DNA from 2 places in the Mycobacteroides chelonae genome. Region 1 is predicted to be linked to the other one. Evidence: riboswitches for the same ligand, from Rfam matches in the RefSeq annotation. Region 1 holds a riboswitch; the other holds the start of a gene.

What was found. Region 1 has a riboswitch for S-adenosylmethionine ahead of HBA99_RS18765 (bifunctional o-acetylhomoserine/o-acetylserine sulfhydrylase). Riboswitches for the same ligand answer to the same signal wherever they lie in the genome.
Region 2: it holds a riboswitch for S-adenosylmethionine, as region 1 does, so the genes downstream of both, HBA99_RS02350 (aminotransferase class V-fold PLP-dependent enzyme) here and HBA99_RS18765 (bifunctional o-acetylhomoserine/o-acetylserine sulfhydrylase) in region 1, are expected to answer to the same signal.

Annotation. Positions count from the first base shown of each region.
Region 1 covers NZ_CP050145.1:3,810,950-3,822,197, forward strand. The annotation lists gene HBA99_RS18760 (NADP-dependent isocitrate dehydrogenase) at 1-2,187, opposite strand, end outside; SAM riboswitch class IV at 2,403-2,539, shown strand; gene HBA99_RS18765 (bifunctional o-acetylhomoserine/o-acetylserine sulfhydrylase) at 2,681-4,009, shown strand; gene metX (homoserine O-acetyltransferase MetX) at 4,006-5,190, shown strand; gene HBA99_RS18775 (class I SAM-dependent methyltransferase) at 5,211-5,945, shown strand; gene HBA99_RS18780 (hypothetical protein) at 6,012-6,689, shown strand; gene HBA99_RS18785 (DUF3017 domain-containing protein) at 6,692-6,991, opposite strand; gene HBA99_RS18790 (bifunctional methylenetetrahydrofolate dehydrogenase/methenyltetrahydrofolate cyclohydrolase) at 7,006-7,851, opposite strand; gene HBA99_RS18795 (nitroreductase family protein) at 7,871-8,521, opposite strand; gene HBA99_RS18800 (NADH:flavin oxidoreductase) at 8,611-9,789, shown strand; gene HBA99_RS18805 (hypothetical protein) at 9,800-10,117, shown strand; gene HBA99_RS18810 (winged helix-turn-helix transcriptional regulator) at 10,175-10,582, opposite strand; gene HBA99_RS18815 (NAD(P)-dependent oxidoreductase) at 10,670-11,248, shown strand, end outside.
Region 2 covers NZ_CP050145.1:463,033-474,280, forward strand. The annotation lists gene HBA99_RS02325 (WS/DGAT/MGAT family O-acyltransferase) at 1-84, shown strand, start outside; gene HBA99_RS02330 (polysaccharide biosynthesis protein) at 105-1,364, opposite strand; gene HBA99_RS02335 (M1 family metallopeptidase) at 1,361-2,713, opposite strand; gene HBA99_RS02340 (Pls/PosA family non-ribosomal peptide synthetase) at 2,710-6,714, opposite strand; gene HBA99_RS02345 (TerC family protein) at 6,895-7,875, opposite strand; SAM riboswitch class IV at 8,132-8,244, shown strand; gene HBA99_RS02350 (aminotransferase class V-fold PLP-dependent enzyme) at 8,277-9,602, shown strand; gene HBA99_RS02355 (flavin-containing monooxygenase) at 9,686-11,248, shown strand, end outside.

The DNA of each region.
Region 1 (11,248 bases):
CACCGCGGCGGTCTTGTCGGGGTCCGGCGCGTAATAGCCGCCGATATCGACCGGGCTGCCCTGGACGGCGGCAAGCTCGGCGACGATTTCGTCCTCGTTCTCGACCAGCTGCTTGGCCAGCGGCGCGAACAGCTCGGCGAGTTCGGTGTCCTCAGTCTGCGCGGCAAGTTCGGCCGCCCAGTACAGGGCCAGGTAGAACTGGCTGCCGCGGTTGTCGAGCTCACCGGTCTTGCGCGACGGGCTTTTGTCGTTCTCCAGCAGCTTCCCGGTCGCCGCATCCAGCGTGGTAGCCAAAATCTTGGCCCGCGGGTTACCGGTCTTGATGCCCAGGTCCTCCAGGCTGACGGCCAGCGCCAGGAACTCACCCAGCGAGTCCCACCGCAGGTGGTTCTCTTCGACCAGCTGACTGACGTGCTTGGGTGCCGAGCCGCCGGCGCCGGTCTCGTACAGTCCGCCACCTGCCATCAGCGGCACGATGGACAGCATCTTGGCACTGGTACCCAGCTCCAGGATCGGGAACAGGTCGGTCAGGTAGTCGCGCAGGATGTTGCCGGTCGCGGCGATGGTGTCCTTGCCGCGAATCAGCCGTTCCAGGGTGTAGCGCATGGCCCAGACCTGGGGCACAACCTGGATCTTGAGACCCTCGGTGTCGTGGTCCTGCAGGTACTCCTTGACCTTCTTGCGTAGTTCGACCTCGTGCGGACGCTCGGTGTCCAGCCAGAACACCACATTCATCCCGGACTCGCGGCCCCGCGTGACGGCCAGCTTGACCCAATCCTGGATGGCGGCATCGGTGACGACCGGCATACGCCAGATGTCGCCAGTCTCGACGTTCTGCGACATCAACACCTCACCGGTCTCGACGTCGACGATGTCGGCAACGCCGGGCTCGGCGATCTCGAACGTCTTGTCGTGGCTGCCGTACTCCTCGGCCTTCTGTGCCATGAGACCGACGTTGGGAACGGTGCCCATGGTGGTCGGATCGAACTGGCCGTGGGTCTTACAGAAGTTGATCATCTCCTGGTAAATCCGGGAAAACGTCGACTCCGGGTTGACGGCCTTGGTGTCTTTGAGCTTGCCGTCGGCGCCATACATCTTGCCGCCGGCCCGGATCATCGCGGGCATCGAGGCGTCGACGATCACGTCGCTGGGCGAGTGGAAGTTCGAGATGCCCTTGGCCGAATCCACCATGGCCAGCTCGGGCCGATGCTCGTGGCAGGCGTGCAGGTCGCGGATGATCTCCTCATGCTGCGAGGCGGGTAGCGACTCGATCTTGCTGTAGAGATCCGAGAGTCCGTTGTTTACGTTGACGCCCAACTCGTCGAACAGCTTCTGGTGCTTTTCGAAGGCGTCCTTGTAGAAGATCTTGACCGCATGCCCGAAGACGATGGGGTGGCTGACGCGCATCATGGTCGCCTTGACATGCAGGGACAACATCACGCCCGTCTTGTAGGCATCCTCGATTTGCTCCTCGTAGAAGTCGCAGAGCGCCTTCTTGCTCATGAACATGCTGTCGATGATGTCGCCCTTGGCCAGCTTGACCTCAGGCTTGAGCACGATGGTCTCGCCACTCGTGGTGGTCAGGACCATCTTGACCTTGCGGTCGCGGTCCAGCGTCATCGACTTCTCACCGTGGTAGAAATCGCCCTCCTTCATGGTCGCGACGTGGGTGCGCGATGCCTGCGACCACTCGCCCATGCTGTGCGGGTGCTTGCGCGCGTACTCCTTCACCGCGCGGGGTGCACGGCGGTCCGAGTTACCTTCACGTAGAACGGGGTTCACGGCGCTGCCCAGACACTTGGTGTAGCGCGTCTTGATGGCTTCCTCTTCCTCATTCTTCGGATCGCCGGGGTACTCGGGCAGCTTGTAACCCTTGCCCTGCAGTTCCTTGATGGCAGCGAGGAGCTGCGGCACCGACGCGCTGATGTTCGGCAGCTTGATGATGTTCGTCTCAGGCAGCTGCGTCAGGCGGCCCAGCTCGGCCAGGTTGTCCGGAACGCGCTGATCCTCGGGGAGGTACTCGGCGAACTCGGACAGGATGCGTGCGGCAACGGAGATATCGCTGGTTTGGACGTCGATACCGGCGGGGCCCGCGAAGGCCCGGATGATCGGCAAGAAGGAGTACGTCGCAAGCAGCGGCGCCTCGTCTGTCAGCGTGTAGATGATGGTCGGCTGCTGCGCACTCATGGTCACTCCCGGCATCGTTGATCGGACTTGTTGGTCGGTCAAATCTCAGGCATCCCGTGGGTCACACGGATGACCTATTCAGTATCACGTCGCTTCCGAGCCTAGGCGGGCGGACGGGCTGTGATCGCGCTCCCATCGTGGCCCGCAGACACCGCCGAGCCGCGCCTTGCATACCTGGTGGCAACCATTCGGTGCATTGCGATACGCTTTTAAGCGGTCATGAGTACCAGCGTCAAGCCCCGGCTCGCTGGTCGGCAACCCTCCAACCGCGGTGGGGTGCCCCGGGTGATGACCAGGTTGAGTAGCCGACTGGGTTATGAAAGGACAGTCGGCCACACGGCAAGCGCGGGTCCGATGACGGGCCCCGAGAAGACAGGTTGGCCCAATGAAGCGTTCGTCACCCGGGGGTGAGTCCCTGCATTCCTGTTGTCGGTGTTGTCGCTGTCGCATGCCCTAAACCGCCAGCCCCGCACCGACCACCCAGGAGGTTCCCATGACCGATATCGATCCCACCGCCCACTGGGCGTTTGAGACCAAGCAGATCCACGCGGGCCAGACCGCGGACCCGGCGACCAATGCCCGGGCCCTGCCGATCTACCAGACCACGTCCTACGTCTTCAACGACACCGCGCACGCGGCAGCGCTGTTCGGGCTGTCCGAAGAGGGCAACATCTACACCCGTATCGGCAACCCGACCCAGAATGTCGTCGAGGAGCGCATCGCTGCCCTCGAAGGCGGCGTGGCGGCGCTGCTGCTGGCTTCCGGGCAGGCGGCAGCGACATTGGCCATCATCAACATCGCGCAGGCCGGCGACAACATCGTGTCGAGCCCGCGTCTGTACGGCGGCACATACAACCTGTTGCACTACACGTTGCCGCGCCTGGGAATCTCAACCACCTTCGTCGAGGATCCCGACGACCTCGACTCCTGGCGCCGCGCCATCACGCCACAGACCAAGGCACTCTTCGCCGAATCGATCTCCAACCCCAAGAACGACATTCTCGACATTCCGGGCATCTCGAAGATCGCGCACGAAGCGGGCGTCCCCCTCATCGTCGACAACACTGTCGCCACTCCCTATCTGATCCAGCCGCTGGCCCACGGCGCCGACATCGTGGTGCACTCGGCCACCAAATACCTTGGTGGACACGGCAATGCGATCGGTGGCGTGATCATCGACGGCGGCACCTTCGATTGGACCCAGGGCCGCCACCCCGGATTCACCACGCCGGACCCGAGCTACCACGGTGTGGTGTTCGCCGATCTGGGCGCACCGGCCTACGCACTCAAGGCGCGTGTTCAGCTGTTGCGTGACCTCGGGCCCGCCATCTCCCCGTTCAATGCCTTCCTCATTGCGCAGGGACTTGAGACGTTGAGCCTGCGAGTACAACGCCACGTCGAAAATGCACAGCGGGTGGCCGAGTACCTCGCCGCCCAGCCGGAGGTCACCGGCGTCAACTACGCCGGGCTACCCACCTCCCCCTGGCACGAACGCGCGAAATCATTGGCCCCCAAGGGTGCCGGTGCGGTACTCGCATTCGAATTGGACGGAGGAGCCGAGGCGGCGACCACCTTCATCGATTCCCTGACACTGCACAGTCAGGTAGCCAACATCGGCGATGTGCGATCGCTGGTCATACACCCCGCCACGACGACACACGCACAGCTCGCGCCCGCCGAACAGGTGGCCTCCGGCGTCACACCCGGCCTGGTGCGGTTGGCCGTCGGTATTGAGGGTATCGACGACATCCTGGCCGATCTGGACACCGGATTCGCCGCCGTGCGGCGACTCAAACAGCCCGCAGCGGTGGCATCATCATGACCTTGACCGACGATCTTCGCGCAAACGGCTCCGCCGACCACCAGCTTCCGGCACCGAACATCGCCCTTCCACAAGGCGATGAGATCGCCTATGTGTCAATAGGTTCGATCACACTCGAAAGCGGTGCCGTCATCGACGACGCGACCGTCGCGGTACAGACCTGGGGAAAGCTCTCACCCCGCCGCGACAACGTGGTGTTCGTCTGTCATGCGCTGACCGCCGACTCACACGTGATCGGACCCGCCGGCCCCGACCACATCACCGGCGGGTGGTGGCAAGGAATCATCGGCCCCGGCGCGGCGATCGATACCGACCAGTGGTGCGCCATCGCCACCAACGTGCTGGGTGGCTGCCGCGGTAGCACCGGCCCGACTTCCCTTGCCGCCGATGGAAAGCCCTGGGGCTCACGATTCCCCGAGGTGTCGGTACGTGACCAGGTGAACGCCGACATCGCCGCACTCGCACAACTCGGCATCACCGAGATCGCCGCCGTCGTCGGCGGTTCGATGGGCGGTGCACGCGCGCTGGAATGGGCCGTCATGCAGCCGGATTCGGTGCGTGCGGCGCTGGTGCTGGCGGTTGGTGCACGCGCCACCGGCGACCAGATCGGCACCCAGAGCACGCAGATCGCCGCCATCCGGTCCGATCCAAACTGGCAGGGCGGCGACTACCACGGCAGCGGACGCAGCCCCGAGAAGGGTTTGAACCTCGCCCGGCGCATCGCACACCTGACCTACCGCGGAGAGGTCGAGCTGGACACCCGGTTCGGCAATGATCCCCAGGTCGGCCCGGACGGGCCCGAGGATCCGTGGGCCGACGGCCGATACGCGGTGCAGAGCTACCTGGAGCATCAGGGCAACAAGTTCGTTCGGCGCTTCGACGCCGGAAGCTACGTCATCCTGACCGAGGCACTCAACCGCCACGACGTCGGCCGGAACCGTGGCGGTGTCGAGAAGGCGCTGCGCGGCTGCCCCGTCCCCGTCGTCGTCGGCGGTATCACGTCCGATCGGCTGTACCCGCTGCGCCTGCAGGAGGAATTAGCCGACCTGCTCCCCGGTTGTACCGGCTTGCGGGTGGTCGAATCGTTGCATGGCCACGACGCGTTCCTCATCGAGTTCGACGCGGTGAGCGAGCTGGTTCGGGAGACACTCGCCCTGGCCAAGTCAACACAGGCTTCGTAAACGGAACCCGAGGAGCGCGAATGCCGGACGCACACGCAGAGCCCTCGCTTTCGTTCGGTTCACAGGCGGCCGCCTACGAACGGGGCCGACCGTCCTACCCGCCCGAGGCCATCGACTGGCTGCTGCCCGACGGAGCGCACGATGTCCTGGATCTGGGCGCCGGTACCGGGAAACTCACCACCCGCCTGGTGGAACGCGGGCTCAACGTGATCGCGGTGGATCCGCTCGCCGAAATGCTTGAAGTACTGAGCAATTCGCTTCCCGAAACCCCCGCACTACTGGGCACCGCCGAGGAGATTCCGTTACCCGACAACAGCGTGGATGCGGTGCTCGTGGCGCAGGCCTGGCACTGGGTGGATCCCGAACGCGCCATTCCCGAAGTCGCTCGCGTGCTGCGCCCGGGTGGGCGGCTGGGGCTGGTGTGGAACACGCGCGATGAGCGCCTGGGCTGGGTGGCCGACCTCGGCAGGATCATCGGCAGTGAGGACGATCCGTTCAACCACACGGTCAGCCTGCCCGCGCCGTTTAGCGGGCAGCAACGACACCAGGTCGAATGGACGAGTTACCTTACCCCTCAGGCACTTCTGGATATGGTGGCCTCACGCAGCTACTGCATCACCGCCCCCGAAGCCGCCCGGAAGAAGACCCTGCAGCAGGTTCGGGAACTGCTGTCCACCCATCCTGCGCTTGCCCAGTCGACGGGACTGGCGCTGCCGTACGTCACCGTGAGTATCCGGGCGACACTCAACCAGTAGAAGATCTGTGAATCGGGTGCCCCAATTCACAGAGACGAATAGGCCGCGTGCCGCTACGGTGTACCCGTGCGTACGGATCGCCGCCTGCTGGCAGCCCTCTTTGTCACCACCACATTCCTGACCCCGGCACTCGCCGGCTGTGGATCGGCGGGGTCACCTTCGGACACCAAGAACCAGTCCGAATCCAGCGCCAGCAGCGCGCCCACCGAACGGCACACTCGGCAGTTCATCCCCGAACTGGGCATCTACGTCACCCTCCCGCATGACTGGGTGGCCTTCGCCGACGGAGTGCACGACAACAAGGGGCAGGTGACCTTCCAAGTCCGGCCCAAGTGGGAGTCAACGGAATTCGCGCAGTACGTGCGCATCCGCAAGTTGACGGCTTCCGACGAGAACACGGCCGCACCCGAGGTAAAGGGCTGGCTCGAATCGTCGAATGCCGATGCGGTGAGCGACTTCGTCAAGAGCCGTAAGTCGAAAGTCACTGCGGATAAACGAGACTCATGGGACGGCCCCAACTTGCCCGGAGCCTCGGCAAGCCTGGAGCTGGAGAAGCCTCCGGTCGCGGAGGGCAAGCCGCCGTCCGCCGTCACACCCAAGATCTACGTGGCGTTTGTCGGGCAGGGCGATCAACGTTGGCAGATCGCCACCAGCAATACCGGCAGCCCCAGCGGAGAACCGTCGGAGCAGTTCTTCGGCGAGCAAGCCGATGCCATCGCACGCTCGGCGCAACTGCTCAAGTAGGTCTATCCGGTGCCCAGCGGGTCGATCGTCAACGCCAGGTAGACCATCACCGCAGCGACGGCACTGAGAGCACCGACGTCAAAGGTCTTGCTGCGCACCGCTAACAGGCCCGCGGTGTCATCGGCCAGCACCAACCGCAGCGCCGCGGCCACTCCCACAGCGATCCCCACGACCAGCGCACCGCGGCGCCACCGATCCGCGATCACCAATCCCAGCGCCACCAGAAAGACCGCCGATACCACCAGAATCGGCCACTGCTCACGGGCGAAGCGGCGGACGGCATCAAGAGCCGCCCCGTACATGCCCCGGGTAGTCGTCACGAACGTTCCGCTCGCTCGATCACGTTGCTAAGCAAGAACGCTCGGGTCAAGGGTCCGACTCCGCCCGGGTTGGGCGAGACGTACCCGGCGACATCCCAGACGTCCTCGGCCACGTCGCCGGTCAGCTTGTCGTCGACCCGGCTCACGCCCACGTCGATCACCGCGGCACCCGGCTTGACCATGTCCGCCGTCACCATGTGCGGCACGCCGGCAGCGGCGACGATGATGTCGGCCTGCCGGGTCAAGGCAGCCAGGTCACGGGTTCCGGTGTGGCACAGGGTGACCGTCGCGTTCTCCGAGCGGCGGGTGAGCAGCAGCCCGAGGGGACGGCCCACCGTGACGCCACGACCGATCACCACCACGTGCGCGCCGTCGAGCTTGACGTCATAGCGACGCAGCAGATAGACGATGCCCCTCGGCGTGCACGGAAGCGGGGCTTCCTTGCCCAGCACCAGCCGGCCCAAGTTCGTGGGGTGTAGCCCGTCCGCGTCCTTATCGGGGTCGATGCGTTCCAGCGCCTCGTTCTCGTCGAGGTGCTTGGGCAGCGGCAGCTGCACGATGTAGCCGGTGCAGTCCGGGTTGGCGTTCAGCTCGTCGATGGTGGCGCACAGTGTGGCTTGATCTATATCCGCGGGCAGATCGCGGCGGATCGAGTTGATGCCCACCTTGGCGCAGTCGGCGTGCTTACCGCGAACATAGGCGTGCGAACCCGGGTCGTCCCCCACCAGGATGGTTCCCAGGCCTGGGGTCTTGCCCGCCGCGGTCAGCGCCGCGGCGCGAGTGGCCAGCTCCACAAAGATCTCGTCGCGGGTGGTCTTGCCATCAAGTCGAGTCGCCGTCACACGGCCAGTATTCCAGCTCTCACCAAGTGTCCCAGTGCAGGACGTCGGCGACGGGCTGGCGCTTGGCAGGCCGGAAGTCCGTGCCGACGGTGTACGCGATGGGGAACAGCCCGCCCTGGGTGATCTTGTCGAACGGGATGCCCAGGATGTCGGCGGTGCGCTTCTCACCGTCGTCCATCAGGTGCAATGTCGTCCAGGCCGATCCCAAACCGCGGTTACGGGCGGCGAGCATGAAGCTCCACACCGCAGGAAGCAACGATCCCCACGACGAGGCCGCGCCGACCACCGGCAGATTGTCGAGTCGTCCCTCGATGCAGGGAATGAGGAACAGTGGCGCCCGCTCGAAGTTCTCGGCGAGGTAGCCGGCCGAGTCCACAACCTTTTCCTTACGCTCGGCCCGGGTGTCGCCTTCGGCGTAGGTGGCGCCTGCGCCCTTGGCGTACTTGTTCCAGCCTTCGCGGTAGATGTCGGCGATCGCCTTCTTCTTGTCGGCGTCCTCCACGATCACCCAGTGCCAGCCCTGATGGTTCGAGCCGGTCGGTGCCTGCAGCGCGATGTTCAGACATTCCTCGACAACCGCGCGCTCGACGGGCTTGTCGAAATCAAGGCGCTTGCGCACCGAACGGGTGGTGGTCAGAACTTCGTCGGCTGACAGATTCAGGGAGGTCATACGACGAACGTACATCCACCGGGCTTACCGAAAATTAGGAGTCCGCATCCAGAATTCGCCGTCCGTGGTCGCGGCGTAATCTCCCGCTCATGGGCAATGACGCCGCTGGAGTTCCCGACGTGTTGGCGCCCGCGCGACTCGGCCCCATCACATTGCGCAACCGGACAATCAAGGCCGCCACATTCGAGGCCGCCTCACCGGACGCTTTCGTCACCGACGATCTCATCGAGTATCACCGCAGACCCGCACTCGGCGGGGTCGGCATGACAACGGTTGCCTATTGCGCCGTCGCCCCCGAGGGACGCACCGAATACGGCCAGGTCTGGATGCGTGAAGAGGCCCTGCCCGGGCTGCGGCGCCTCACCGGCGCCATCCACGACACCGGCGCCGCCGTCTCGGCGCAGATCGGCCATGCCGGTCCGGTGGCCAATGCGCGATCGAACGGGTCACGTGCCCTGTCCCCGATCCGGTTCTTCAACCCGTTGGGCATGAAATTCGCCCGCCGGGCCAGCACTTCCGATATCGAGGGCGTGATTGCCGCGCACGCGAACGCGGCCCGGCTTGCCATCGAGGCCGGTTTCGACGCCGTCGAAATCCACTTGGGCCATGGCTATTTCGTGAGTTCCTTCCTGAGCCCACTGTTCAACAGGCGCAGCGATGAGTACGGCGGATCGCTGGCCAACCGCGCCAAGGTGGCGCGCGCGGTGGTGCAAGCAGTGCGGAAGGTGGCCGGCGATCGGCTGGCGGTGACCGCGAAACTCACCATGACCGACGGCATCCGCGGCGGCATCCCGATCGAGGAGTCTTTGCAAACCGCGAAATGGCTGCAAGAAGACGGCGGACTCGATGCCCTGGAACTGACTGCGGGATCCTCTCTGGTCAACCCCATGTACTTGTTCCGCGGCGAGGTGCCGATCCGTGAGCTCGCCAGCGGCTTCCCCAAACCCATGGGTTGGGGCGTGCGGCTCACCGGAAAGAAGTTCTTCCGGTCCTATCCCTACCGCGACGCCTTCCTACTGGACGATGCCCGCCGGTTTCGCGCCGAACTGGACATGCCCCTGATCCTCTTGGGCGGAATCGCCGGCGGCGACACCATGGACCTGGCGATGGCGGAGGGCTTCGATTTCGTGGCCATGGGACGTGCGCTGCTGGCCGATCCGGATCTGGTGAATCGGGTGGCGGCCGACCGGGCCGCCCATTCCCGATGCACCCACTGCAATCAGTGCATGGCCACGATTTTCAGCAGAACCCACTGCGTGCTCACATAGCATCGCTGCCATGACGGCGGCGCCCGAACACCAGAGACCGGGAACCGCCGAGTCCGTCGTCAGCTGGCTGCTGTGGGTGCTGGTGACCGCGGCGGCAGGCGTCGTCGCGTTCGCCTCGATCTTCCCGCTCGCCTTCAGCGGCGCCGCACCCGAACAGGCCGACGCGGCAGCCGCGGTGTTCGTCTGGTCGCTGCTGACCCTGTTCACGTGCATGGCCGCACCCATCGCCATGGGCATCGGGCACTGGCGGCATTGGCACATTTGGTACTGGCCGGCGCTGTGCGTGTCCGTCCTCGTCAGAACGCTGTTTCTGCTGCACAACCTGTGAGCGTCCGGCGCGACCAGGTCACCACCGGTGAGCGACACAGTCGCTGGTGTCGTGCACTCACCTGACCGCGTCGGTTGATGACAAGTCCCCATCATGGGCTTCCCGGTTGCGCACGATTTGCGCCACATTGCGCTCTGCCCACACCCGCAATTGGTCGATGGGCTCGCGAAGCGAAACGCCCAACTCGGTCAGCTGGTACTCCACTTTCGGCGGGACCGTGGCATAAGCCATTCGCTTCACCAGCCCGTCGCGGAGCATCGAGCGCAGCGTGGACGTGAGCACTTTGCTGGTAATGCCGCCGACGCGATCGCGCAGGACAGTAAACCGCAAGGGTCCGTCGGCAAGGGCCGCGACCACCAGGACTGTCCACTTATCCCCGACTCTGTCCAACACGATCCGGGTGGGGCATTCCGTGTCGAACAGGTTTCCCAACCAGTCATCCACGGGCTGTGACGAGGCAGACATCAAAAACTCCATTAGTTACTTTGAGGTACCAAGTTACCACTGGATACCTTTGGGGCGTTCACACGGATTGAAGAAGGGACTCGCCCCATGAAAATCGCGATATTCGGCGCAACCGGAATGGTCGGCTCGCGGATCGCCGCCGAGCTACGCGGACGCGGACACGAGGTGACCGGTTACAGCCGCCGAGGTAGTGACACCGCCGGTGCCGGAACACTCTCCGACAGCACTCTCGTGGCAACAGTCGCTGCCGGGCATGACGCTGTGGTCTCCGCGATCGGACCAAGCCGCGCCGGTGAACCACACAGCGAATTCATCGACGCGATCAGCACAGCCGCCGCAAACCTCCACGGCACCCGGCTGTTCGTCGTCGGCGGTGCGGGAACGCTCCGTGTCAACGGAATACGCCTGGTCGACTCCCCAGAGTTCCCGGAGGCGTACCGCGCCGAGGCACTGACTCAGGCTGCCGCGCTGGAGATACTCGAGCGGACCGGACAAGACGTGGACTGGGTGTACCTCTCCCCGGCGCCGCTCATCGAGCCGGGAGAGCGCACAGGTTCCTACCGCGTCGCAGGTGACTCCCCAGCGGGCCAGCGCATCTCGGCCGAAGATTTCGCGGTCGCGGTAGCCGACGAACTTGAACACCCGGCACACCGACACGAGCGATTT
Region 2 (11,248 bases), 1.7 Mb from region 1:
CCGGAGGTGGCCGCGGACATCGACGAGATGGCCGACGGCCTCGAGGCCGCGCTGGTAGAGCTGGAGCACGCCGCGGGGATCTGACGCGCTCGTTCAGAGGTCGTTCAGTCGATGATCTCGTCGGTGGTTTCTGGGTCCCGCCAGAATGCGAGCGCGGCCAGATGCACCACGATCCCGACGACGGGTCCGCCGATCAACGCGATGACCGTTCGTTCCTCCAAAGCGAGCGGCAACAGCAACAGCAGCGCCGAGACCACTGTCGCACCAACCCATCCCGCTGAGTACGCGAGGTGTCGGGCATGTGCCACGGTGGCCGCCCCGGTCAACGTCAACAGCGCGATCATCACCGCACCGGCGGTGAGCCAGCCCAGGAGCGGGCCGCCCGCCTGATACGCCGGATCGAACACCGTCCGTAGTAGCCACGGGCCGACGGACGCCGCGAGTGCAATGCCCACCGCGCCGACGCCGATGATGATGATGGCCGGCGTGATGAGTGCAGTGAGGCGGCGGTCCCGCGCATCGACGAAGTGGGCGATGAGGTTGCCCTGCAGCGCAGTCAGCGGCACCAGTAGCGGTGCACGGGTCAGCGTGACGGCCAGGATCACCACCCCGCCGGTGGGGCCCAGATCGCCTGCCGTCGACTGCAATAGCACGGGGAAACCCATCACCAACACCGCACTGGCGGCGGCTGCGGCGATCGAATGCCGGGCCCCGCGCAGGAATTCCATGGTGTCGACGAGTGCGGGTACCTTGAGTGCCTCGCGGGTCGGCTTGGAGATCGCGGTGAGTAGTAACCATGACATCGATCCGGCCACCGTCGCCCAGAGATAGCCGACGAGACCGAGGGTGGCCGCGAACGTGACAACCGCTACCACCAGACGAATTCCTGCATCGGTCACCATCAGAACGCCGTACTGAGTCCAGCGGCTCGATCCCGCCAGCGCGCCTAGGGTTGTCGCGTGCATGCAGAATCCGGCTAGTCCGCCGGCAAGCAATGCCACACTGAGCCAACGGAACTCGGTGAACACATGCGATGCCCACAATGGTGCGGTGCCGACGACCCCTACGGCGGACGCGATGGCGAAGGCAAAGGCGATCCTGATCGGCAGGGTGGTGTCCAGTGGAGAACGTTCGCGCTGCGCCAGCGATAGCCGCACTTCGCGAGTGGTCTCCTGCAGCAGCCCGTTTGCGGCGCCAGTCACCAGACCGAATGCGCCCCAGAAGACTCCGAACACCGAAAACAAGGAGGGGCCCAGTTCGCGCGCGGCAAGGTACAGCACGGTGTACCCGCAGATAGCGCTGATAGCAGTGGCCACGCCGATCCGTGCGACGCTGGAGCGGGTGCTGGGGCCGGCGTCGGTCACTTCCGGTCCAAGGCCGGGAGCTGCTTCTCGTACAGCCACGTTGTCCACAATGGCCGGAGCGATTCGTCCGAGTAGGCGGCCGCTAGGCCGGTGAAGTCGTCGGTGATGACGGTGCTGTGCCGGTAACGGGTGGTCCAGTCCTGCAGCAGTGCGAAGAATTTTGTGTCACCGAGTCGTAATCGCAACGCGTGCAACGTCAGCGCTCCACGCTTGTACACGCGATCATCGAACATAAGCTGTGGGCCGGGATCAGCCAGAATCAAATCTTGGGGGAGATCTTTCAGTTTTTGGTGATAGTGGCGGGCGCGGGCATCGGCGGACGGCCCCCCGGACTCTTCAGACCAGAGCCATTCGGCGTAACAGGCAAACCCTTCGTGGAGCCAGATATCACGCCAGCGGCGGGCGGTGACGCTGTTGCCGAACCACTGATGCGCCAACTCGTGTGCCACCAGGCGCTCGGAGTGTCGCTCCCCGTCGCAATGGTTTGCCCCGAACACTGAAATACCTTGCGCTTCAAGAGGAATCTCGAGATCATCGTCGGTGACCACCACGGTGTACCCGGCCGCGAACGGGTAAGGGCCGAACTGTTTGATGAATAGCTTCATCATCTGGGGCTGCCTGCCGAAGTCATGCTCGAACCGTTCGCGCAGCCGTGAGGGCAGCGCGGCATTCATCGAGATCGGGTTCTTCGCGAGCTTGATCGTCTGGTAGTCGCCGATCTGTAGTGTCGCCAAATACGGCGCCATCGGCTCGGGCTGTTCGTATGTCCAGGTTGTGTGCGCGGCCCGGACTCGACGGGATACCAACTCCCCGTTGGAGACAACACAATATGGGCTGTCACTGCTGATGACGAATCGATAGCTTGCCTTGGAGCTGGGATGGTCGTCACAGGGGAACCAGGATGCCGCGCCGTTAGGCTGCCCGGCCACCAGCACCCCGTTGGACAGCTCCTCGAATCCGACGTCGCCCCACACGCTGTTGATGGCCCGAGGTGATCCGCCATACCGAATGACGATGGTCATGGCAGCTCCCGCTGGGATGGCGGTCACCAGCTTGATGGTGATCTTTCCGGCGCGGTGCCCGAAATGCTCTGGACGCCTGCCGTTCACGGTCACCTTTGAGACGCCGAGGGCATCGGCAAGGTCAAGGGTGAATTCCTTGAGGGTGGCAAGGGTGACGGCCGTGATCGTCGCGGTACCGGTCAGCCGGTTGATGGCGACCTTGTACTCCAGCTCCAGCTCATAGCGTGACACCCGATATCCGTAGTTGCCGTTTTGCGGCAGATAGGGATCGATGACGGGAGGCCGTGGGGGTAGCCGCTTGGCCGCCTTCTTGCCTGGTTTGGTCATGCGGCCCCGGAATTCTTACCGGGGGAAACCTTGCCGCCCTTGGGCTTCTTCGGTGCCATCGGATCCAGTTTGCCCCATGGAGAAATGGGGTTGCCCTGCCACCTGGTCGACGGGGGTACGACGTCACCGCGGACGACCAGTGATGCCGGACCGACGGTGGCGCCGGCACCCAGCTCGGCGGCGGGAAGTGCCACGCAGTGCGGGCCGAGGGTGGCGCCCTCACCGAGGGTCACGGTGTCCATCCGCATGATCCGGTCGTGGAAGAGGTGCGTCTGCACCACGCAGCCGCGGTTCACGGTCGCTCCCTTGCCCAGGGTCACCAGATCGGCCTCGGGCAGCCAATACGTCTCGCACCACACTCCACGGCCGATCTTGGCGCCCAGGCCGCGTAGCCACCAGTTCTGCATCACCGTCCCCGACGCGGCACGTGCGAACCACACGGCGGCAACGGTTTCCACGAAGGTGTCGGCGACCTCGTTAAGCCAGACGAACGAGGACCAGAGCGGTTTTTCCACGGCCTTGGTGCGCCCGACCACAACCCACTTGGCCACGACGCTCACCACACCAGCCACGGCACCGGCGACCAGCAGCACCACGCCGCTCAGTGCACCGGCAACCCAGAAGTTGAACCGGATGGCGATTGTCTGCAGAGCCAGCAGCACCCCGACACCGATCCCGAACGTCACGATGATCGGGATGATGCGGCAGGTCTCCACGATTCCCCGCATCACCTTAAGGCGGAACGGTGGCTCGAAGGTAAGCGCGGAATCAGCACCATCGGCCTTTCTTCGCAACCGCTTTGGTGGGCTACCGATCCACGACGAGCCCGACTTCGCCTTATGCGGAGTGGCGGACAGGACGGCGACCAGCGCGTCATTGGGAACCTTGCGTCCCGGTTGGGTGATCCCCGAGTTTCCCAGGAATGCGCGCTTGCCGATTCTGGCCTTGGCGATGTGGATCCAGCCGCCGCCCAACTCGTACGACGCGACCATAGTGTCGTCGGCCAGAAACGCACCGTCGTCGACCTCGGTGAACTTTGGCACCAGCAGGGCCGTCGAAATCTCGGTGTCCTTGCCGATCTTCGCCCCCAGGATGCGCAGCCACCATGGGGTCAGTTGGCTGGCATAGATGGGGAACAGGTAGTTCCGGGCCGCATCCATGAGGCGCTCGGTGGCCCACAGTTGCCAGCCCTGCCGGCTGCGGACGGGGTGATAACCCTCGTGCACGCCGATCGACAGCAGCCGCACCAGCACAACGGTGATGGCGGCATACACGACCACGCTGACCAGCGCCGCCCCCGGCGTCCAGATGAGCGCGGGCACCACGGCCTGGCAGATCGTTGCCGTATTCCTGATGCCGAAGGCCACCACGCCTAGCCCGGCGGCCAGCGCAAGCAGGGGCAGTCCGCCCAGCAGAATTGACGTCACCCCATAGATCGGTACCCATTGCCCGGCGCGGGGCGGACGGTAATCAGGCCAGGGATGGCGGGCCTTGCCCGACTTCACGGCCGGTGAGCCCTTCCAGTACTGACCGTTCTTGACTCGTCCGACGACACCGGAAGCCGGTGCCACATCGGCGTTCTTACCGATGACCGCTCCCGGCAACAGGGTGGTGCGGGCCCCGACAGTGGCGTCCTCGCCGATGACGATCGGGCCGACATGGAACTTGTCGCCGTCAACCCAATGCCCGGACAAGTCGACCTCGGGTTCAACGGAACTGCGGTCGCCGAGTTCCAGCCAGCCCGTCACCGGTGGTGACGAATGCAGGTCGACCCCATTGCCTACCCGGGCGCCTAGTGCGCGGGCGTAATACACCATCCACGGTGCGCCGGAGAGGTTTTCGGCACCGCTCGCGGTGGCGAGGCGATCGGCGATCCACACGCGCAGGTGCACGCTTCCGCCGCGCTCGTACGTCCCCGGCTTGACCCCGGAGAGCAGCAGTCGCGCCCCGATGACGGTGATACTCATGCGACCCAGGGGAGTGATGAAGAGCAGGAACGCTGCCAGTAGCACCCACCAGTTGACCGTGACCAGCCAGGGCACATTGCTGAATGCTGCGAACACGTTGTTGGCCAGGGCCAGCCATGTGGCCCATTGCAGGCCGGTGAGGGTGGTCAGTGGGATGGTCGCCACCAACTGCGCCAACTCGGTGAGCCGGGGCACCGGTTTCACGATCCGGGGTTCGACCTCGACGGGAGGGGCGAGCTCATCCAGATAAGTGGCCAGCGATCCGAGCCGCGGCTGGTCGTACAGGTTCGCGACGGTCACCTGCGGATAGCGTTGCCGCAACGCCGCGACCAGTTGTGCGGCGGACAACGATCCGCCGCCGAGAGCGAAGAAGTCGGCTTCGGGTCCGTCGATCGAGGCAGCCAGGATGTCGCGCCACAGTCCGGCAAGCCAGCCCATGGTGCCGCCCAATTCGGTTGCGTCGTCGTCGGTATCCGCGCCCGGCGGTGGCCAGGGCAGTGCGTTGCGATCGACCTTTCCCGATGTGCGCGTGGGCAGCTCGTCAAGTTTGACCAGTCGCGGCACCAGCGCGGCGGGAAGCGATTCGGCCAGGCTGGCGCGGGCCGCGGCGATATCGAAGTTGGGATCGGCGCTGGCGATGTAGCCGACCAACAGCGGGGTGCCACTGGCGGTCTTGCGCACCGCGGCCGCGCCACCACTCACACCGGGCAGATTGACCAGTGCCGCATCCACCTCACCGAGTTCGATGCGGCGGCCACCGACCTTCACCTGGTCGTCGGCACGGCCCTGGAAGTACAGACCGTCGGGCTCCAAGCGCACCAGATCACCGCTGCGATAGGCCCGCGACCAACCCAGAGTCTGCAGCGGAGCGTACTTTTCGGCGTCCTTTTCGGGATCGAGGTATTTGGCCAGTCCGACGCCGCCGATGACGAGCTCACCGACCTCGCCGTAGCCGACTTGGTTGCCTTGCGGATCCACAACAGCCAAATCCCAGCCCGGAAGGGGCAACCCGATGCTGACGGGGCTCACTCCGTCGAGCCGCGCGGCGCAGGCCACCACGGTCGCCTCGGTGGGGCCGTAGGTGTTCCACACTTCGCGTGCGGCACCGTCCTCGCCGGTGGCCAGTCGTTCGGCCAGATCCGGTGGGCAGGCTTCGCCGCCGAAGATCAGCAACCGCACCGCCTCCAGCGCTTCGGCCGGCCACAACGCGGCCAATGTGGGCACCGTCGACACCACGGTGACATCGCGGGACACCAGCCACGGACCCAGATCCATACCGCTACGTACCAGGGAACGCGGCGCGGGTACCAGGCAGGCGCCGTAGCGCCAGGCGAGCCACATTTCCTCGCAGGAGGCGTCGAAGGCCACAGAGAGCCCGGCGAGTACCCGATCATCCGGACCGATCGGATTGTCCGGCAAGAACATCTGCGCTTCCGCATCGACGAAGGCCGCCGCGTTGCGATGTGTCACCGCCACACCCTTCGGGGTGCCGGTGGAACCCGAGGTGAAGATGATCCAGGCGTCGTCGCGTGGTGTGGGTTTGGCGGCGCGCCAGCCCCTCGAGGATCCGGGTCCACGAACGAGACCGTCGGGGGTGATCACCGCGGCCACTTGTGCCTCGCCGAAAACCAGCGCGGCACGTTCGTCCGGATCGTCGGCGTCCACCGGAACGTACGCGGCTCCAGCGGCCAGGGTGGCCAGGATCGCCACGTAGAGCGAGTAGCTGCCGGAGGGCATTCGGATACCAACGCGATCACCGCGCCCGATTCCGCGTGCCCCGAGCCACTCGACGCTTGCCTCGACGTCGACGATCAGCTCTGAATACGTGAGCTGGATGGTGCCGTCATCGATGGCGGGCGCATCGGGGTGCTCCGCGGCCGTTGAGTAGAGGATGTCGATCAGTGTCCGGGCCGGAGGGGCCGACCTGCCGAGCAGGTACTGCGGTGGCACCGGATGGCCCGGGGCTTCCTGAACGGCGGGCTGGGGAGCCTCTTCGCCCGTGCGGTTAGTGGGTGACTCGTCGGGGCCGGTCACGCTGCTCCTCGTTAATTTCCGCGTCGGATCTATGGGCCTGGAGGGGTACGGCAGCGAGCCTATCGGTCCGGCTGCGGCTGGGCTCGCCGCCGCGCGGAGGCGCTCCCGCGGGCACGGTGAGCCCGTCGCAGCCAAGTTTGCCACGGAGGTCCGCGCCGTTCACCGTGCAGGCGCTGGGCACTAGTCCTCTTTGGCAGTGCGCCGAGTCTTGTACAGGCTGGCGCCGGTGGTGATCAGCAGCGTCACGACGATCACCGCAAGGCTTGCCAGCGTGGGGATCTCGGGTACGTGCACCGGCTCGCCGCCGTTGATGAAGGGCAACTCGTTCTCGTGTAGCGCGTGCAGGATCAGTTTGACGCCGATGAAGAACAGGATGAAGGCCAGTCCCTGAGACAGGTACACCAGACGCTTGAGCATGTCGCCCAGTAGGAAGTAGAGCTGGCGCAGACCCATAAGGGCGAACACGTTGGCCGTGAACACCAGATAGGGCTCCTTGGTGAGCCCGTAGATCGCGGGGATCGAGTCCAGGGCGAAGAGAAGGTCGGTGGTGCCCAGCGCCACGATCACCAGGAACATCGGCGTGATGAGTCTGGCGCCGTTCGCACTGTTATCCCGGACCCACAGTCGCAGGCCGTCCCACTTATCGGTGGTCCGCAGGTGCTTGCGGGCGAACTGCACCACGGCGTTATCGGCGTCGTCGTCGTGCTCGGTGTCCCGGGCCAGGTTGATCGCGGTGTACACCAGGAACGCGCCGAAAAGATAAAAGATCCAGGAGAACTGCTCGATGGCCACCGCACCCAGCGCGATGAAGATGCCGCGGAAGATCAGCGCCAAAATGATGCCGATCAGCAGCGCTTCCTGCTGATAGACACGGGGAACTTTGAAGCTGGCCATGATGATCAGGAAGATGAACAGGTTGTCGACCGACAGGCTGTACTCGGTGAGCCAGCCTGCGAAGAACTCCAGCCCGAACTGGCTGCCGTGGAAGAACCACACCCACAGACCGAAGGCCACGGCGAGCCCTATATAGATGCTCAGGGCAGTAGCGGTCTCGCGGACGGTGGGCTCATGAGGGCGCCTACCGATCACCACGACATCGACCAGCAAGATCGCGACCGTGACGGCCAGCGTGATGATCCACTCGAGCTGGGATACCTGCATTGAATAACCTCCGGTCGCCAAAACGCCGGAGGTCTCTTCCGCCGATACGTGACCGGCCCGCGGCACCGACCGGTCCGACAATGGCCGATGTGATGACGACACCGCAGCGAAGGAATACTCCCCTCCGCTAGTCAGTGTGCCCTACGGCGCGGGGATCGGAAAATCGGACCGGATCAACGACGTGACATCGCGCATTTGAAATCACCCTGCGCAATGCGCTTGACGATGGCAGTGCCCGGTGGGCACACTGCCCTCAGGTCATGAGAACCAGCGACAAGCCCTGGCTAGCTGGTCGGCAACCCTCCTCCACGGTGGGGTGCTCCAGGTGACGACCTGGCCGCGCTCAACCGGGCGTGGCAAGCGTGGACTCGCCGGGCGGGTCCGGTGAGATGGGATGTCACATGTCAGTGTCCGCACAATCTGGGGCTGAGCGACCGGCCGCGCGCGTCGTCGGGGCAGACGTCAAAGTGCCTCTGGCTCAAGGTGGTTGGATCAGGTACGCCAATTTCGACTACGCGGCGAGCGCACCCGCGCTCGGCGATGTCGCGGACCGCGTCAACGAGTTGCTGCCGTATTACGCCAGCGTGCACCGTGGCGCCGGATATGCCTCGCGCGTGTGCACGGCGGTGTACGAGGGTGCCCGGGAAACGGTGGGACGTTTCGTGGGAGCAGCCCCCGGCCAGCACGTGATCTTTACCCGCAACACCACCGACTCGCTTAATCTGCTCGCTTCGGCGGTGCCGGGTGGGGCGGATTCTGAAAGCCGGCGACACCCAAATGTGGTGGTGCTTGATATCGAACATCATGCAAACCTGCTGACCTGGCAGCGATATGGCGCTCGAGTGGCAGCACATCGGGCTACCGTCGCGGACACCGTCGCCGCGCTGGATGAGGAACTCTCCCGGCAGCCCGCCGCGCTGCTGGCCGTTACCGGCGCATCGAATGTCACCGGCGAGGTGCTGCCATTGGCTGAACTCGCTGCCGTTGCCCACCGGCACGGCGCGAGGATCGCCGTTGACGGTGCGCAGTTGGTTCCGCATCGTCGCATCGACCTGGCGGCAACCGGAATCGATTACCTCGCGTTCTCCGGGCACAAACTGTACGCCCCATTTGGTGCCGGAGTCCTTGTCGGACAAAGTGACTGGCTCGACGCCGCGCGACCGTATCTGGCGGGCGGGGGTGCGGTGCGCAATGTCAGTATCGACGAGGCCGAGTGGCTCGTCGGACCGCAGCGGCATGAGGCGGGCACTCCCAATGTGGTCGGCGTTGCCGCCGTGGCGGCAGCATGTGAGGCATTGGACGCGCTGGGAGAGATAAGTCAACTCGAAGAAGCGCTCACCGCCCAACTTCGGGAAGGGCTCGAGGCGATCGAAGGCGTTGACACTCTTCGCATTTGGGAAGGTGGCCGAGATGTACTGGGCATTGTGTCCTTCACGGTCGCCGGATACACGCCGTCGGTGGCCGCCGCGTATCTGTCGGCCGAACATGGAGTCGGAGTGCGCGACGGCAGGTTCTGCGCGCATCCGCTGCTGGCCAGATTGGGCGCTCCGGGTGGAGCGCTACGCGCAAGCGTCGGGCTGGGCACTACCGCGGGTGACATCGCGCGCCTCGTCGATGCGATCGGTCAGCTTGTCCACCATGGCCCGACCCTGACCTATGTCGAGCGGGACGGACAGGTGGGGCCCGCCGATGACCCGCGGCCACTGCCGGACTTCCTGGTGGCGTGACGCCGAATCGCAGTATCCGTAACTCGTAATACGTGATACTTTCGGTCCGATACATCACTGGGTCGGACTGACAAGGACGTCGAATGACTAGTACACGTGCGCGGGGTAGCGAAGCCAACGGCCGGGAACGGGTTGTTCCCGACCATGAAGTCGTGATTATCGGAGCCGGTTTCGGCGGTATCGGAGCAGGTGTTGAGCTCACCAAAAGGGGAGTTCACGATTTCGTGATTTTGGAGAAGTGGGGGGCCGCCGGCGGCACCTGGCACGCGAACAAGTATCCGGGCGTGGCCGTTGATATCCCGACCTTTATCTACAGTTTTTCCTACGACCAGAAGACCACCTGGTCGAAGTTCTTTACCCCGGGTAATGAACTCGAGGAGTACGCCAACGAGCTTGTCGACAAGCACGACCTGCGGCGCAAGATCCGGTTCAATACGCGCGTCGTTCGTCAGGAATTTGATGAGTCGCAAAATATCTGGGCTCTTACCCTGGACGATGACACCGTCATCACTGCTCGGCATGTGATTGCCGCGACCGGCGGACTTGAGCAACCCAAGCTCCCAGAAATAGACGGTATCGATTCCTATCAGGGTGTGCTGATGCATACCGCGCTGTGGGATAAGGATGTTCAGCTTGCCGGGAAGAGGGTGGCGGTCATCGGAACCGGGGCTACCTCGCTGCAGCTCGTTCCCGAGATCGCCCCGGAGGTTGGCCACCTCACCGTCTTTCAGCGCACGCCCATCTATGTGGGGCCCAAACCTGACTTGAAGTACAACGCGTTCTGGCGGGCACTGTTCGGATTCCCCGGTGTCGCCAAGGGGATTCGCCACGCGATCAACCTCAGCACCGCGTACATTCCGGATGCTGTTTTCAACCTCGACTCCAAATACGTCGAATCGGCATCGATGGCCATGGCCAACAGGATTCGCTCCTGGATGCGTACACAGGTCGACGATCCGGTGACCCGCGAGAAGCTGCTGCCCTATTACGGATTTGGCTGTAAGCGTCCGTCGTTCTCTAACACCTACCTCAAGACGTTCAACCGGCCCAATGTGGACTTGGTGACCGAACCGATTCAGCGGATGACCGAGAAGGGTCTGCTGACCGCGGACGGCGTCGAGCATGAAGTAGATGTATTGATCTGTGCCACGGGATTCGCGATCTGGGATCACATGCCGGCCTTCCCGACCGCCGGGCGAGGCGGCAAGGACTTGAAACGATTCTTCCAGGAGAGCCGCTATCAGGCTTACCAGGGTGTTTCGATTCCCGAGTACCCTAACTTCTTCCTTGTTCTCGGACCGTACGGCTATGTGTTCGGGCCGTATCACATGCTGATCGAATCGACGACCGCGCACGCGGCCCGGGTTATCGCGGAGGCCAAGAAACGCGGTGCCACCACCGCCGAGGTCAAGCAGGACGTGCATCAGGCCTACTTCCGCAAGATGCACCAGCGCAACAAGAATCACCTGTGGCTCTCGCCGGCATGTTCGACGGCCAACACTTACTACATCGACAATCACGGTGATTCGCCTTTCCGGCCAGGCGGTTTCGGCGAGATGTACTTCCACAACAAATACTTCCGGTTGGACAACTATCGCTACGGCAGCGAGACGGTGGCGCCCGTGGTGAAGGTGGCATCGCGGCGT